DNA from 3 places in the Peribacillus sp. S4 genome. Region 2 is predicted to be linked to each of the others. Evidence: riboswitches for the same ligand, from Rfam matches in the RefSeq annotation. Region 2 holds a riboswitch; each other region holds the start of a gene.
What was found. Region 2 has a riboswitch for S-adenosylmethionine ahead of ACJ9PY_RS06870 (Fur-regulated basic protein FbpA). Riboswitches for the same ligand answer to the same signal wherever they lie in the genome.
Positions count from the first base shown of each region.

Region 1: another riboswitch for S-adenosylmethionine. It lies ahead of mmuP (S-methylmethionine permease); the one in region 2 lies ahead of ACJ9PY_RS06870 (Fur-regulated basic protein FbpA).
Region 3: another riboswitch for S-adenosylmethionine. It lies ahead of ACJ9PY_RS05610 (methionine biosynthesis PLP-dependent protein); the one in region 2 lies ahead of ACJ9PY_RS06870 (Fur-regulated basic protein FbpA).

Region 1 is NZ_CP175708.1:2,974,835-2,979,076, forward strand. Features, by position in the region: gene mmuM (homocysteine S-methyltransferase) at 96-1,058, opposite strand; gene mmuP (S-methylmethionine permease) at 1,048-2,442, opposite strand; SAM riboswitch class I at 2,526-2,628, opposite strand; gene ACJ9PY_RS14065 (flavin reductase family protein) at 2,864-3,472, opposite strand; gene ACJ9PY_RS14070 (alpha/beta hydrolase) at 3,491-4,099, opposite strand; gene ACJ9PY_RS14075 (ring-cleaving dioxygenase) at 4,099-4,242, opposite strand, start outside.
Region 2 is NZ_CP175708.1:1,421,933-1,426,174, forward strand. Features, by position in the region: gene thiD (bifunctional hydroxymethylpyrimidine kinase/phosphomethylpyrimidine kinase) at 1-442, opposite strand, end outside; gene thiW (energy coupling factor transporter S component ThiW) at 411-932, opposite strand; gene tenA (thiaminase II) at 948-1,637, opposite strand; TPP riboswitch at 1,735-1,839, opposite strand; SAM riboswitch class I at 1,997-2,101, shown strand; gene ACJ9PY_RS06870 (Fur-regulated basic protein FbpA) at 2,272-2,460, shown strand; gene ACJ9PY_RS06875 (aspartyl-phosphate phosphatase Spo0E family protein) at 2,710-2,907, shown strand; gene ACJ9PY_RS06880 (GNAT family N-acetyltransferase) at 2,976-3,482, opposite strand; gene ACJ9PY_RS06885 (GDSL-type esterase/lipase family protein) at 3,702-4,242, shown strand, end outside.
Region 3 is NZ_CP175708.1:1,174,923-1,179,164, forward strand. Features, by position in the region: gene ACJ9PY_RS05600 (type B 50S ribosomal protein L31) at 1-143, shown strand, start outside; gene metC (cystathionine beta-lyase) at 231-1,412, opposite strand; gene ACJ9PY_RS05610 (methionine biosynthesis PLP-dependent protein) at 1,409-2,521, opposite strand; SAM riboswitch class I at 2,608-2,721, opposite strand; gene fumC (class II fumarate hydratase) at 3,048-4,242, shown strand, end outside.

The sequences.
Region 1 (4,242 bases), 1.6 Mb from region 2:
AAAAGAACAGAAACCGCCAGATTCCTGTTCTTTTTGTTTATAGGTTTCCCGACTACTTACATATTTAATAACAATATTTTTGATAACAAAAAATGCTAGGAGAACGTTACCACGGAAGGTCGCCACTTTCTTGAAATGCCCGCAATATGATGAGGAGCGGTTCTGCAACATCCTCCAATTATATTTGCCCCCGCATGGTGCCAATCTTCAGATTTCACATCGAGCCTATTACATGATTCTGGACCATGCCATGTTTTAGTTTCTGGATTATATGATTCACCGGAATTCGGATAAACGATAATTGGTTTATGCGTGTTTGCACGCAACACCTGTATGGCTTCCGTGATAACTGATACAGGCGCACAGTTGATGCCAATTGCGGCAATTTGCTCACTGTCCCCAAACAATCTGGCACACTCCTCCAGCAATGTGCCGTCACTTATCGCTTTTTCATTTTTCAAAGAAAAGGACAGCCAAGCATAAACTTCTGGATAATCTTTCAATAATGAATGTAATACTTTTGCTTCTTGCAGGGAAGGAATCGTTTCAAATGCTAAAATGTCAGCTCCTGCTTCAATCAAAGCTGATATTCGTGAGCGATGAAATGCCGCCAAAGTTTCATCTGAAACACCATAATTCCCAACATACTCTGAACCATCTGCAAGATAAGCCCCATAAGGTCCAACTGATGCAGCAACCAATGGCTTAGGTCTAATCGTTTGATATTCTTCCTTCCAAAAGTCATCTCTTGCTTTTCTTGCTAGTAAAACCGTTTTCCTGATTAGATCCAATGCCTCTTTTTCTTGTATTCCGCGGAGGGCGAAACCTTCAACTGTTGCTTGATAGCTTGCCGTTATCGCACAGTCAGCACCAGCTCGAAAGTAGTCAGAGTGCACCTGGTAAATCACTTCTGGATTTTCAAGTAATACACGTGCAGACCACAGGGGATCGTCCAAATCACACCCATGACTTTCAAGCTCTGTAGCTAAAGCTCCGTCCAAAATCATAACTGAATGACCTTGTAAAATTGCTTCAATTGGGTTAATTTTATTTTTCATGGTCTACTCCTCTTTTCTTTATGGTTTGTGTCAGATAATAACTTCCATAGCAAAACAAAATAAACGGAATGCCACAATATAGTGCTATTCTTTGTGTAGGATCAAATGCAATTCCTATGCAAGAAGCAAGACATAGCATAAATGAAACGATTGGTACGAATGGATATAATGGTGTATGATAAGCCAAATCATTAACTGAGTTTCCTTCGTTTATATATCGTCTGCGAAATAGAAACTGTGACGCGCTAATACTCATCCAAACTATAACCACGGCTAGTCCAGAAATGGATACAAGCACTATATATACAGTATCCGGCGCAATAATACTCGAGAAAAGTGCTAAAACACCGCCCAGCATACTGAAAAGGACTGCATTCAAGGGAACACCCCGTTTTGTCAATTTTGCAAATATTGGTGAAATAGTTTTCTTATCTGCAAGTGACCAAAGCATCCTAGATGAGGCATATAGTCCTGAGTTCGCAGCGGACAAAATGGCAGTTAATATAACAAAGTTCATAATATCCGCTGCATATGGCACTCCAATTCGTTCTAGAACGGCAACAAAGGGGCTCTCTAATACGCTTGCATCCGAAACAGGCAATAATGCGGATAAAACAACGATGGTACCTACAAAAAAGATAATCAATCTCCATAATGTCATACGGATTGCCTTTGGAATCGTTTTTTCCGGATTCACAGTTTCTCCAGCTGCAACTCCGATCAATTCAGTTCCAGAAAATGCAAAATTCACCGCGAGCATCGTCATTAGAATGGCAAAAGCACCATTTGGAAATAAACCTGCACTTGTAACATTGGAAAATAACGGAGCTGATTGTGCGTTAATCATTGGAATGAAACCTATCATTGCCGCAGCTCCCAGAATAATGAATATTACAATAGCAAATACCTTTATAGACGCAAACCAGAATTCGGATTCAGCAAAAAACTTAACGGTCCACGCATTTAATGCCAAAACCAAAATGGCAAATAGAGCACTCCATATCCAGACACTGATTGATGGAAACCATCGCTGCATCAACAATCCTGCAGCCGTGAATTCCGAACCTAGTGCAACAGTCCAGGTTAGCCAATACAACCAGGCTACTGTATACCCTGTCCCTGGTCCGATGTATTTGGCTGCGTAACTATGAAACGCACCTGTCTCGGGCATATGCACTGATAGTTCACCTAGACATAGCATGACAAGATAAACCACCAATGCACCAATCAGATACGAAAGGATGGTTCCGAACGGACCAGCCTGTTGAATCGTATAACCCGAACTTAAGAATAAACCAGTTCCAATCACCCCGCCAAGCGATAGCATTATTATATGCCGTGCTTGCATTTGCCTTTGAAAATCATGCTTCCTTTTGTTATCCATTCTTACTCTCCTTAATCTTGCATCCAGAAAAAACGAAAACGCACTCTAAAAAAGAGTGCGTTACTGACAAATAAACACGTACGGTCTTATCTATCAAGGTTTCACCCCCTGGAATTAGCACAGTGTCTTTGTAGACCTGTTGCTGAGGTTTCATAGGGCCAGTCCCTCCACCTCTCTGGATAAGAAATTATTTTTTTATAACTGTATCAATCTATGAAAAATTTGTCAAGTTTTGTTTCGGAATGTAAAGACTTCCTTTTAAATGCTAACGATCATGGCGTCTGCGGCATTAATATTAAAAGGTTGCTTATTTTTGGAACAGGCGCTAAGCGTATTATAATGGCAAATAAAACTAACCGGGGTCATTTTGGTCTTAAAAATGGCAACATCTTAAAAGATGTCGCCATTTTTTTCTTTTTCCTTAAGGACGTTCTATTTCAAATAATTCCCCTAGTTTTGTATAAGTATGACCTGCTAATCTTGCTACAGGTTTTAGCCCATTCGGGTCAATACGGCCATTATGGTAAATATCTTGCTCTATATGATAGCAGACTATTTTCCCTATCAGTAAATCACAACCAGGTTCATTCTTGGAACCTGCCAATGGAATCGATTGCTCTAATGTACATTCAAAACGCACCTTCGCTTCTTCCAATCCTGGTACGGATACCCTATCACTAACAGCCAGCGTGAAATTAGTAAGACCCAATTCACTTTCTTCAGATGGGAGTTCCTTGGCCGTTCGATTTGCATCAGCAACATTATTTTCGTCAGTGATATGAACAACGAACTCACCTGTTTGAATTGCATTTCGGGCTGTATCCTTTGAAACTCCTTCTTTCCGTTGAACAGAAATGGAAATCATCGGAGGATTTGAACTGACTATGTTAAAAAAGCTGAACGGCGCTATATTGATTGTACCGGTTTCGGATTGTGTCGTAACCAGCGCTATAGGTCTCGGTATAATACTTCCAGTCAAAAACTTATAATTATCCCGTTCAGTCAGACTTTCAGGGTTAACAGAAATCATCTTCATTCCCCCTCATTCTTATAAAAAGTTCTTTTGAAACCATGAACCTGCTGCATCAACCTCTGAACGTGTCAACTGATGACCATAATTTTCCCATTGAACTTCAACTGTAGCGCCAGCTTGCTGTAAAAGTTGATTAAGCTCTTCAGTTTCTTCTGCCGGGCAAATCGGATCGTTTTTACCTGCAGCAATAAATACAGGTATATCTGAAAGGGGCGGCAAAGCAATCCCTCGTCTTGGAACCATTGGATGATGAAGAATTGCTCCTTGTAAGGCCCCCTCGTAATGGAACAGCAAACTTGCCGCTATATTTGCACCATTGGAATAACCTAATGCCACCACTCTGTCACGGTCGAAGTCATATTTTCCGGACGCTGATTCCAAGAAGTCATAAAGCTCCTTCGTTCGGAAAATCAAATCCTCTTCATCAAAAACCCCTTCAGCTAACCGTCGGAAAAAACGGGGCATTCCATTTTCAAGTACATTTCCCCGTACGCTCAGTACGGACGAACCGGGTGAAACCATTTCGGATAATGGCAAGAGATCTGTTTCCGTTCCTCCAGTGCCATGTAACAGCAGTAGTAACGGAGCTTCTGGATTACTTCCTTTTTGAAAAATATGTTTCATCATTTATCCTCCTCTAGTACTCTCGGCACTGCCGGCAGTAACGTTTTTTCCATAACTTCCCGCTTTTCTTCCAACCATGGCGGCAGCATTAATTTACTGCCCATCGTTTCCTTCGTTTCATCATGAGCAAAGCCAGGTGGATC
Region 2 (4,242 bases):
GGAAGCCAGTAAGTACTTCCGCTTCTGGTACATTGGGTGTTACAAGATTTGCAAGCGGAAGCAATTCCATTTTTAAGGCAGAGATGGCCTTTTCGTCGAGCAAATGATGGCCGCTTTTGGAAATCATGACAGGGTCAAGGATAACGATGGCAGGCATGAAGGTTTTAAGGGACGCAGCGACCGTTTCCACGATTTCTTTTGATCCAAGCATGCCTATTTTTACTGCATCGACAGGAATATCTTCAAAGATAGCTGCAATTTGATCCGATATGATAGCTGTTTCAATGGGCTGTACAGAACGGACTTCCATTGTGTTTTGGGCAGTTACGGCTGTGATGGCAGACATTCCAAATACACCATGTGCAGAAAACGTTTTTAAATCCGCTTGTATTCCAGCACCGCCCCCTGAATCAGAGCCTGCGATCGTTAATGCTGTTTTCATAAAAAAACCCCTTCATATAATTATTTTTTAGCAGTATTTTAAGTAATATGAAAGCTAAAATCGCCCCTGCGAATGAACTGAACATAAAAGCCGGTAAAAAACCAAAAAGAGCAGCTTTTTCTCCCAATAGGAGGGTGGCAAGCGGATAACAGGCCAGGGAACCGAGAAAGCCGGTCCCGATCACTTCCCCTAAACAGGCGAATTTTAAGCTTTGTGTTTTTCGGTAAAGGATGGCGGCCAAAAGTGCACCAATCATGCTGCCGGGAAAGGCGAAAATTGAACCGGTACCAGACATGTTTCTAATGATGGAAACTAAAAAAGCTTGTGTCACCGCATATGCAGGCCCCAATAGAACCGCCGTCAGGACATTTGCCAGATGTTGAATAGGAAAGATTTTTGCAAATCCTGCAGGGATGAAAATAAATGAACTGGTAAGCGTCGTTAAAGCCGTGATCATGGCAGTCAATGTCAGTTTCTTGATAGGGTTCATCCTCATGTCAACCACCTACAGAGGCCAATCCTGCTCATTTTGAACCATGTCCCAGAATAAATATTCATATCGGGAAGTAACCAAAAAGTGCTTTTCTAATCTAAGAAGTTCCTTTTCAGGCATGCCTTCCGTCAATTCTTCCAACAAAGCGATCAGCCACTTGTGTGCTTCCCCGAATTCAGGAGATGAATAGGACCTTATCCAATCTGCGTAGCGATTGTTTTCCAGTGCTGCTCCATTTTGTTCTTTTAATAGCAAACCGATTTCATAATAATCCCAAGCGCAGGGAAGGAGACAGGCGATCAAGTCTGCCAAAGTTCCATGCTGAGCTGCATTTAGCATGTAACCTGTATAGGCTAGAGTGGTTGGAGTAGGTTCTGTATTTTCCAATTCCTTGGAGCTGATCCCGAATTCGGAAGCATAATGCCGATGAATATCCATTTCCACTTGAAGGGTTTCATTTAAAATACACGCAAATTTTGCCATGGTTTCGATGTTATGGGCTTTGATGACACCTAAAGCAAAGAGCTTGGAATAATCCATGAGATAGACATAGTCCTGCTTCAGGTAATAGGCAAATTTCTTTTCAGGAAGTGTGCCGTTTCCAATTGCCTGGACAAAGGGATGTGAATGGTTCCTTTTCCAAATCTCTTTTGCCCGTGCATGCAGTCTATCACTGAATGTTTCTAATTTTGTATTCTCCATTGTTCATCCTCCTATAGAATGGCTCCCTTTGCCTTTGTTAAATAAAAAACCCCGTTCCTGAATACGGAACGGGGTAGATGGATATAGTCTGTAAAATGGACGATATCATCCACTTCCCTCCGCCGGTATGAGCCGGTTCAGGTTCAAAGGGTCCGGAACTAATTCCATCTCAGTCTTAAAAAAGACTCCCCTAGTGGTGTGAATTGTATGTAATTACTGACATCATATCAGAAAGACAAGAAAATGCAACCCGTATTTGAAAGAGGAATCACTTTATGTCCAGGAAAAAAGGGAGAACCAGGTAATTGACTTTTGAAGATTATTAGGATAGAATCATTTCTACATCATTATATATTGAATTCTTATCCAGAGAGGTGGAGGGACTTGGCCCTAAGAAACCTCGGCAGCGGACCCGTTTAGGGAACTGTGCTAAATCCAACAAGCATATGCTTGGAAGATAAGAAGAGCCGAACGGACACTGTCAGCCTCTTCTTAAATTAGAAGGGGCTTTTATTTTTGGGAAATAACGTTTAGTGACATACTAGAAAAGGTATATATAATTTGGTGAAATCAAACAAGTTGATAAAGTTTAGCTAACTAGAATCAGGCACTAGGACGGAAAGGAGCCATTTACATGGCAGAATTATTTAAGAGGATTGAACAGAGGAAGGCAAAACTCATTGAAGAGCTATTGGCCAATGGAGTATACAAAACCTCTGATGAAAGGCACCTTTATGATGCCCCATTAAAAGTACTTGAAGATGAATATAAGATTGTTATAAATAGACCTAATAACGAGTCACCTTCTGAATGGATGACATAGTAATCGGAATACAATATTTGGGTTTTTGGATAAGGGATATGATGTAAGCATTCGCAGTCTACACTAGTGGATGCTTTTTTTGCGTTTATTAGAAAACGACACAAATTATACATAATTAAATAACAAAATAGGTGTTTTGTCACATTTGACCTATAAAATAACACATTTAATTTCTGGAAAATAGTTGATTTTAACTAGTGATTTCATTATGATAAAAGTGTAAAAATATTGAATAAATGGGAGGTGGCTATGATGCATTGCCGTAAGGTAACTATAGAAAAAGTAGAAGAGAAGAGACAGGAAATGATAAAGTTGGGAGCGATTTACGGCTTAACAAGTCTGCTGACTGTACAAGCCAGCCAAGAATTGGATACGCTATTGAATGCGTTAGCAAGTAAAAGAGATTCTGAATATTTTTCCCTTCAAGAAGCATATAGGTATTTTTAAATTAGCAATTCGACCTGTATTAATCTAAAAAAGCTACTGCTCAAGGCAATAGCTCTAAAGAATTATATTTAAATATCGACACGTTTACCTAGAATGATCAAATCCCGCTCAATGCCATCCATCTCGGCAACTTGAGGTAAATGTGCCCATTCTTCAAACCCGAATTTAGAAAAAAGCTTAAGGCTTGGTGTATTATGGGCGAAAATGAAACCCAATAAAGTCTTAACACCTAATTTTGGACTCAATTCAATTGCCTTTCGAATCGAAATTTGTCCAATTCCTTTTCCCCGGAAATAATCATCAATGTAAATGCTGATTTCGGCAGTGGAATTATATGCCGGTCGGCCATAAAAGGATTGAAAGCTCATCCATCCAGCGGTTTTCCCTTCTATAGTAATGATATATAGCGGTCTACTTTCTGAATGATGTTCCTCAAACCATTTAACCCTCGATTGGACGGATACAGGTTCCGTATCTGCCGTGACCATCCTTGAAGCAATTGTCGAATTATATATTTCAACAATTCTGGGTAGATCAGATAGTTCTGCCTCTCTAAACTCTATGTGTTCTTCCATGATTTAAACTCCTAACTATCATTTATTCAATCTCCAGAATGAAGGGTAATCCCGTTTTTGGTTTTAGGGACGTTGAATGAAACCCAATCCATTGAAAGTTTTATATTATCATACACTCTTTATTCTTTATCTGACAATTCTTTTTTATGTTAGTACTGCAGATTTTTTGGGTATGAAAAAGATTAAATACTTCTAGTAAATAGACAAGAGGAGAACCAAATGAAAAAATTGGCAGGTATATTGATTATCGTACTGGTTATATGTTTTGCTGCATATGAATTTCAGGCCTCGGAGTCGGAAGATGTGCAAAGGGTCATGGCTTTTGGAGATTCATTAACCTATGGAAAAGGGGATAAGGACGGGGAAGGATATATAGATGGCCTTGAAGATGAATTGAATAATCCCCAATCGGAGCAAAAAGTGAGTTTTTGGAATTACGGTATTAAAGGCCAGGAAACGGATGGGGTGATGAAACAGCTAGATGATTACCGAATTAAAACGAAACTTGATGAAGCCGATACTTTCATTGTTTTTATTGGAACGAATGACTTGATCAATAGTAATGGCGGGAACTTGGAGAAAATAAGTGACCGAAAAATCAATGAGGGTAAACGGGAATATATCAACCATCTGAAAAAGATTACATCAACACTGATAGAGGCAAACGATAAAGCGGATATTCTGGTAATAGGACTATATAACCCAATTAAAGACAATCAAAAACTTGAAAAGCACATTCGCGATTATAACGAGTCAATAA
Region 3 (4,242 bases), 250 kb from region 2:
TTTGGGAAGACGGCCAAACATATCCTTTATTAAAAGTGGAAATCAGCTCGGATACGCACCCTTATTATACAGGAAAGCAGAAGTTTGCTGAAAAAGGCGGACGGGTCGATCGCTTCCTGGATAAATATAATATGAAGAAATGAGAGTTAGGCCATCGGGAAATCGATGGTCTTCTTTTATTGATGGAATAAAAAAGGTGCCCATAAAATATGAGGCACCCACTACTTTAATCATTTTGCAGCAATTGCTTCCCCTTTGGCAATATTGACGAGGGCAGCTTCGAAGTCCTTGATTAAATCGTCCGGATTTTCCAGTCCGACAGAGAGGCGGAGCAAGCTATTCGTAATGCCTCGCTTTTCCCTTTCATCAGCAGGCATGGCCGCATGGGACATTTTGGCCGGGTAGGATAATATGGATTCTACCGCTCCTAGGCTTACGGCAAAAACAGGGAGCTCGACAGTGTTCACGAAGGAACGGAAGATTTCCTCACTTTCCAATTCAAATGAAAGGACCGCCCCTGCTCCGAGTGACTGGCCTTTCTGGATGGCGTGCTGTGGATGATCGGCTAGGCCGGGATAATATACTTTTTTCACCAAGGGCTGCTCCTTTAAGTAGGCTGCAATCTTTTCGGCCCCTTTTTGTGAATGTTCCATTCTAACTGACAAGGTTTTCAAGCCTCTCATTACGAGCCAGGCATCCTGAACACCAAGGACCGCTCCAAAGGAGTTTTGAAGCGAACCGAGTCTTGCCGCCAAATCCGGATCTTTCACGACCGCAAGCCCAGCTACCACATCACTATGTCCGGATAAAAACTTCGTCGCGCTATGAAGGACAACATCAGCGCCCAAATTCAGCGGTTTTTGCAATGCGGGCGTCAAGAATGTATTATCAACAAAACTTAAGGCACCGGCTTTTTTTGCGATATCACATATAGCTTGAATATCGGTCACTTTAAGTAAAGGATTTGAAGGCGTTTCAATGTATATGGCCCTGGTATTTGGCTGAACCGCCGCTTTGACACTTTCAAGGTCCGTCATGTCAACGAAGGTGTGCTCAATATTGAAACGGTTTAAAACGCTTGTGACCATCCTGAACGTTCCGCCATACACATCTTCGGAAATGACGATATGATCCCCGGCAGACAATAGCAGGAAGGCTGTTGAAATGGCAGCCATACCTGATGAAAAGGCAAAGCCGTGAGTGCCTTCCTCAAGTTCGGCAATGATGTCTTCAAGTGCCTCGCGGGTTGGGTTCCCGCTTCTGCTGTAGTCATATTTGCCGAATTGATCGATATTGGATTGATGGAAAGTCGATGCATGCTGGATGGGGACGCTCACACCGCCCGTTGCCGGATCGAATTTATGTTGATTATGAAGTAATTTTGTTTCAAAGCTAAAATCATGATCTGTCATCGTAGTGCCTCCCTTTTTACATGTGCGAATGCTTGCTGCAAGTCACCAATCAAATCGTCGCTATCCTCGATGCCAACGGAGAAGCGGAGCAGTCGATTACAAACACCGTTTGCCGTTCTGACCTCAAGCGGTATATCGGCATGTGTTTGTGTGGCAGGATAGGTGATGAAGCTTTCAACCCCTCCCAGGCTTTCTGCAAAGGAAATTAATGAGAGCGATTGTAAAAATGGGTTGACCGCCGCTTCATCAATGATGCGGAAAGAAATCATGCCGCCTCGGCCCGGATACAATACGTCCGTAACACAATCATGCTCCGATAAGTAATCTACAAGTATCTTGGCATTCTTTTCATGACGCTCCATCCGCAATGCCAGGGTTTTCATTCCGCGCATCAACAGCCATGAATCAAATGGGCTCAAGACAGCTCCAGTGCCATTATGATGGAAGGCAAGTGCATCACATAATTCAGCGCCGCTAGCAACGATCAGTCCGGCGAGCACATCATTATGACCACCGAGATACTTGGTTGCACTGTGGATCACAATATCAGCTCCAAGCAAGATTGGTTGTTGAATAAGAGGCGTGTAAAAAGTGTTATCAACGATTAGCAATAAATTATATCGTTTAGCCAATGCGGCAACGGCGCTAATATCCGTTTGCTGCATAAGAGGGTTAGTGGGAGTTTCGATGAAGATGGCTTTCGTGTGAGGAGTGATGGCTTTTTCGATATCCTCCAAACAACAAGTGTTTACATAGTCACACTGCAATCCCCATTTTTTAAAACCTTGTTCTAACAGCCGATATGTACCGCCATAAAGATCTTCACTGACAATCCACGCATCCCCGGATTTAAAAAGGGCGAGTATAGTGGAGATGGCGGCCATTCCTGAACTGCAGGCATAGCCTTGGTCTCCTTTTTCCAGATCGGCGATGGATCGCTCCAATAGCTGGCGGGTAGGGTTACCTGTCCTTGTGTAGTCGAATCCCGTCGATTGACCGATTCCTTCGTGGCGAAAAGCTGTTGAAAAGTATACCGGCGGATTGACTGTTCCTGTCGCCGTTTCACTGCGATTTCCTAATTGAGCAAGATATGTTTCAGGTTTATACATGGTTTTCACTGCTCCTTTGAGTTAAATAAAATAAAAAAAAGTCTTCTTTAAGAAGAAGACTTTGATTAAGTAGGGACGAGTCATTCTTCTTATCTTCCAAGTTCATAAACTTGTGGAATTAGCACCTTTTCATTGGTTTGAAACAAATGAAGGTTGCTGAGGTGTCATCGGGCCATTCCCTCTACCTCTCTCGATAAGAGTTTAGATTATTCAATTTCTTTTGAATTTACTATATATACAAAACACTGTCAAGGACATTTTGGGGATGATGATGTGTTGGTGTTCATGGCCAGGTCAATTGAAGCCTAGCGGTGCCTACACTTTATGTGTCAAAAAAGAATATCCAAATTTTCATCTAAATATGAATGGCCTAGGATTTTTCAGAAATATGGAAAGGGTCAGCGGGATATTTTTGCTTTAAAATAATAAAGTTTGTACAATGTATGGAGAGAAAGAATAATCCGACATTATTCATTTCATATGCAAAAATTCTTCAATGAATAGTGCAAACTTAGGAGGAGAACACATGGAATACAGAATCGAACGTGATACGATGGGTGAAGTGAAAGTTCCTGCTGATAAATATTGGGGAGCACAAACTGAGAGAAGCCGTAACAATTTCAAAATCGGTAACGAAAAAATGCCGATAGAATTGGTTCGTGCATTTGCATACGTTAAACAAGCTGCTGCAAAGGTGAACTATGATCTTGGCGATCTTTCCGAAGTTAAAAAGAACGCCATCGTCAAGATTTGCGGCGAAATCCTTGAAGGTACGCTTGATGAACATTTCCCGCTTGTAGTTTGGCAAACGGGAAGCGGTACGCAAAGTAATATGAATGTGAATGAAGTGGTCGCTAACAAAGGGAATGAATGGTTAAAAGAAAATGGTGAATCGGAAATCCTTCACCCGAATGATGATGTTAACAAGGCACAAAGCTCAAATGATACTTTCCCGACTGCCATGCATATTGCAGCCTTTATGGAAGTCGCTGAAAAATTGGTTCCTGCCATCAAAGCACTTCGTGATACATTCAATACAAAAGAAAAAGAATTTTGGGATGTCGTGAAAATCGGCCGGACACATCTTCAAGATGCTACACCCTTAACATTAGGACAAGAAATTTCCGGTTGGAAAGCGATGCTCGATAAAGATTTGGCGATGATTGAGGAAAGCAGCCAAAAACTATTGAACCTTGCTCTAGGCGGAACGGCTGTAGGAACCGGAATCAATACAAAGAAAGAATTCCCGGGACTTTCTGCCAAACAAATTGCAGCGGATACAGGATATCCTTTTGTCACATCTGATAATAAGTTCCATGCATTGACTAGCCATAACGAAATCGTCTACGCACACGGTGCTTTGAAAGCATTGGCGGCAGATTTAATGAAAATTGCGAACGATGTCAGATGGCTTGCAAGTGGACCGAGAAGCGGAATCGGAGAAATTGCCATTCCGGAAAACGAGCCGGGCAGCTCCATCATGCCAGGTAAAGTCAATCCGACCCAAAGTGAAGCGCTTACCATGATTGCGACACAAATCGTGGGTAACGATGCTACAATTGGCTTTGCAGCAAGCCAAGGTAACTTTGAATTGAATGTATTCAAACCAGTCATCATCTATAACTTCCTGCAAACGGTCAAATTATTGACGGAAGGCATTCATTCCTTCAACGATAATTGTGCGGTTGGCATCACTGCAAATGAAGATAAGATCAAAGAAA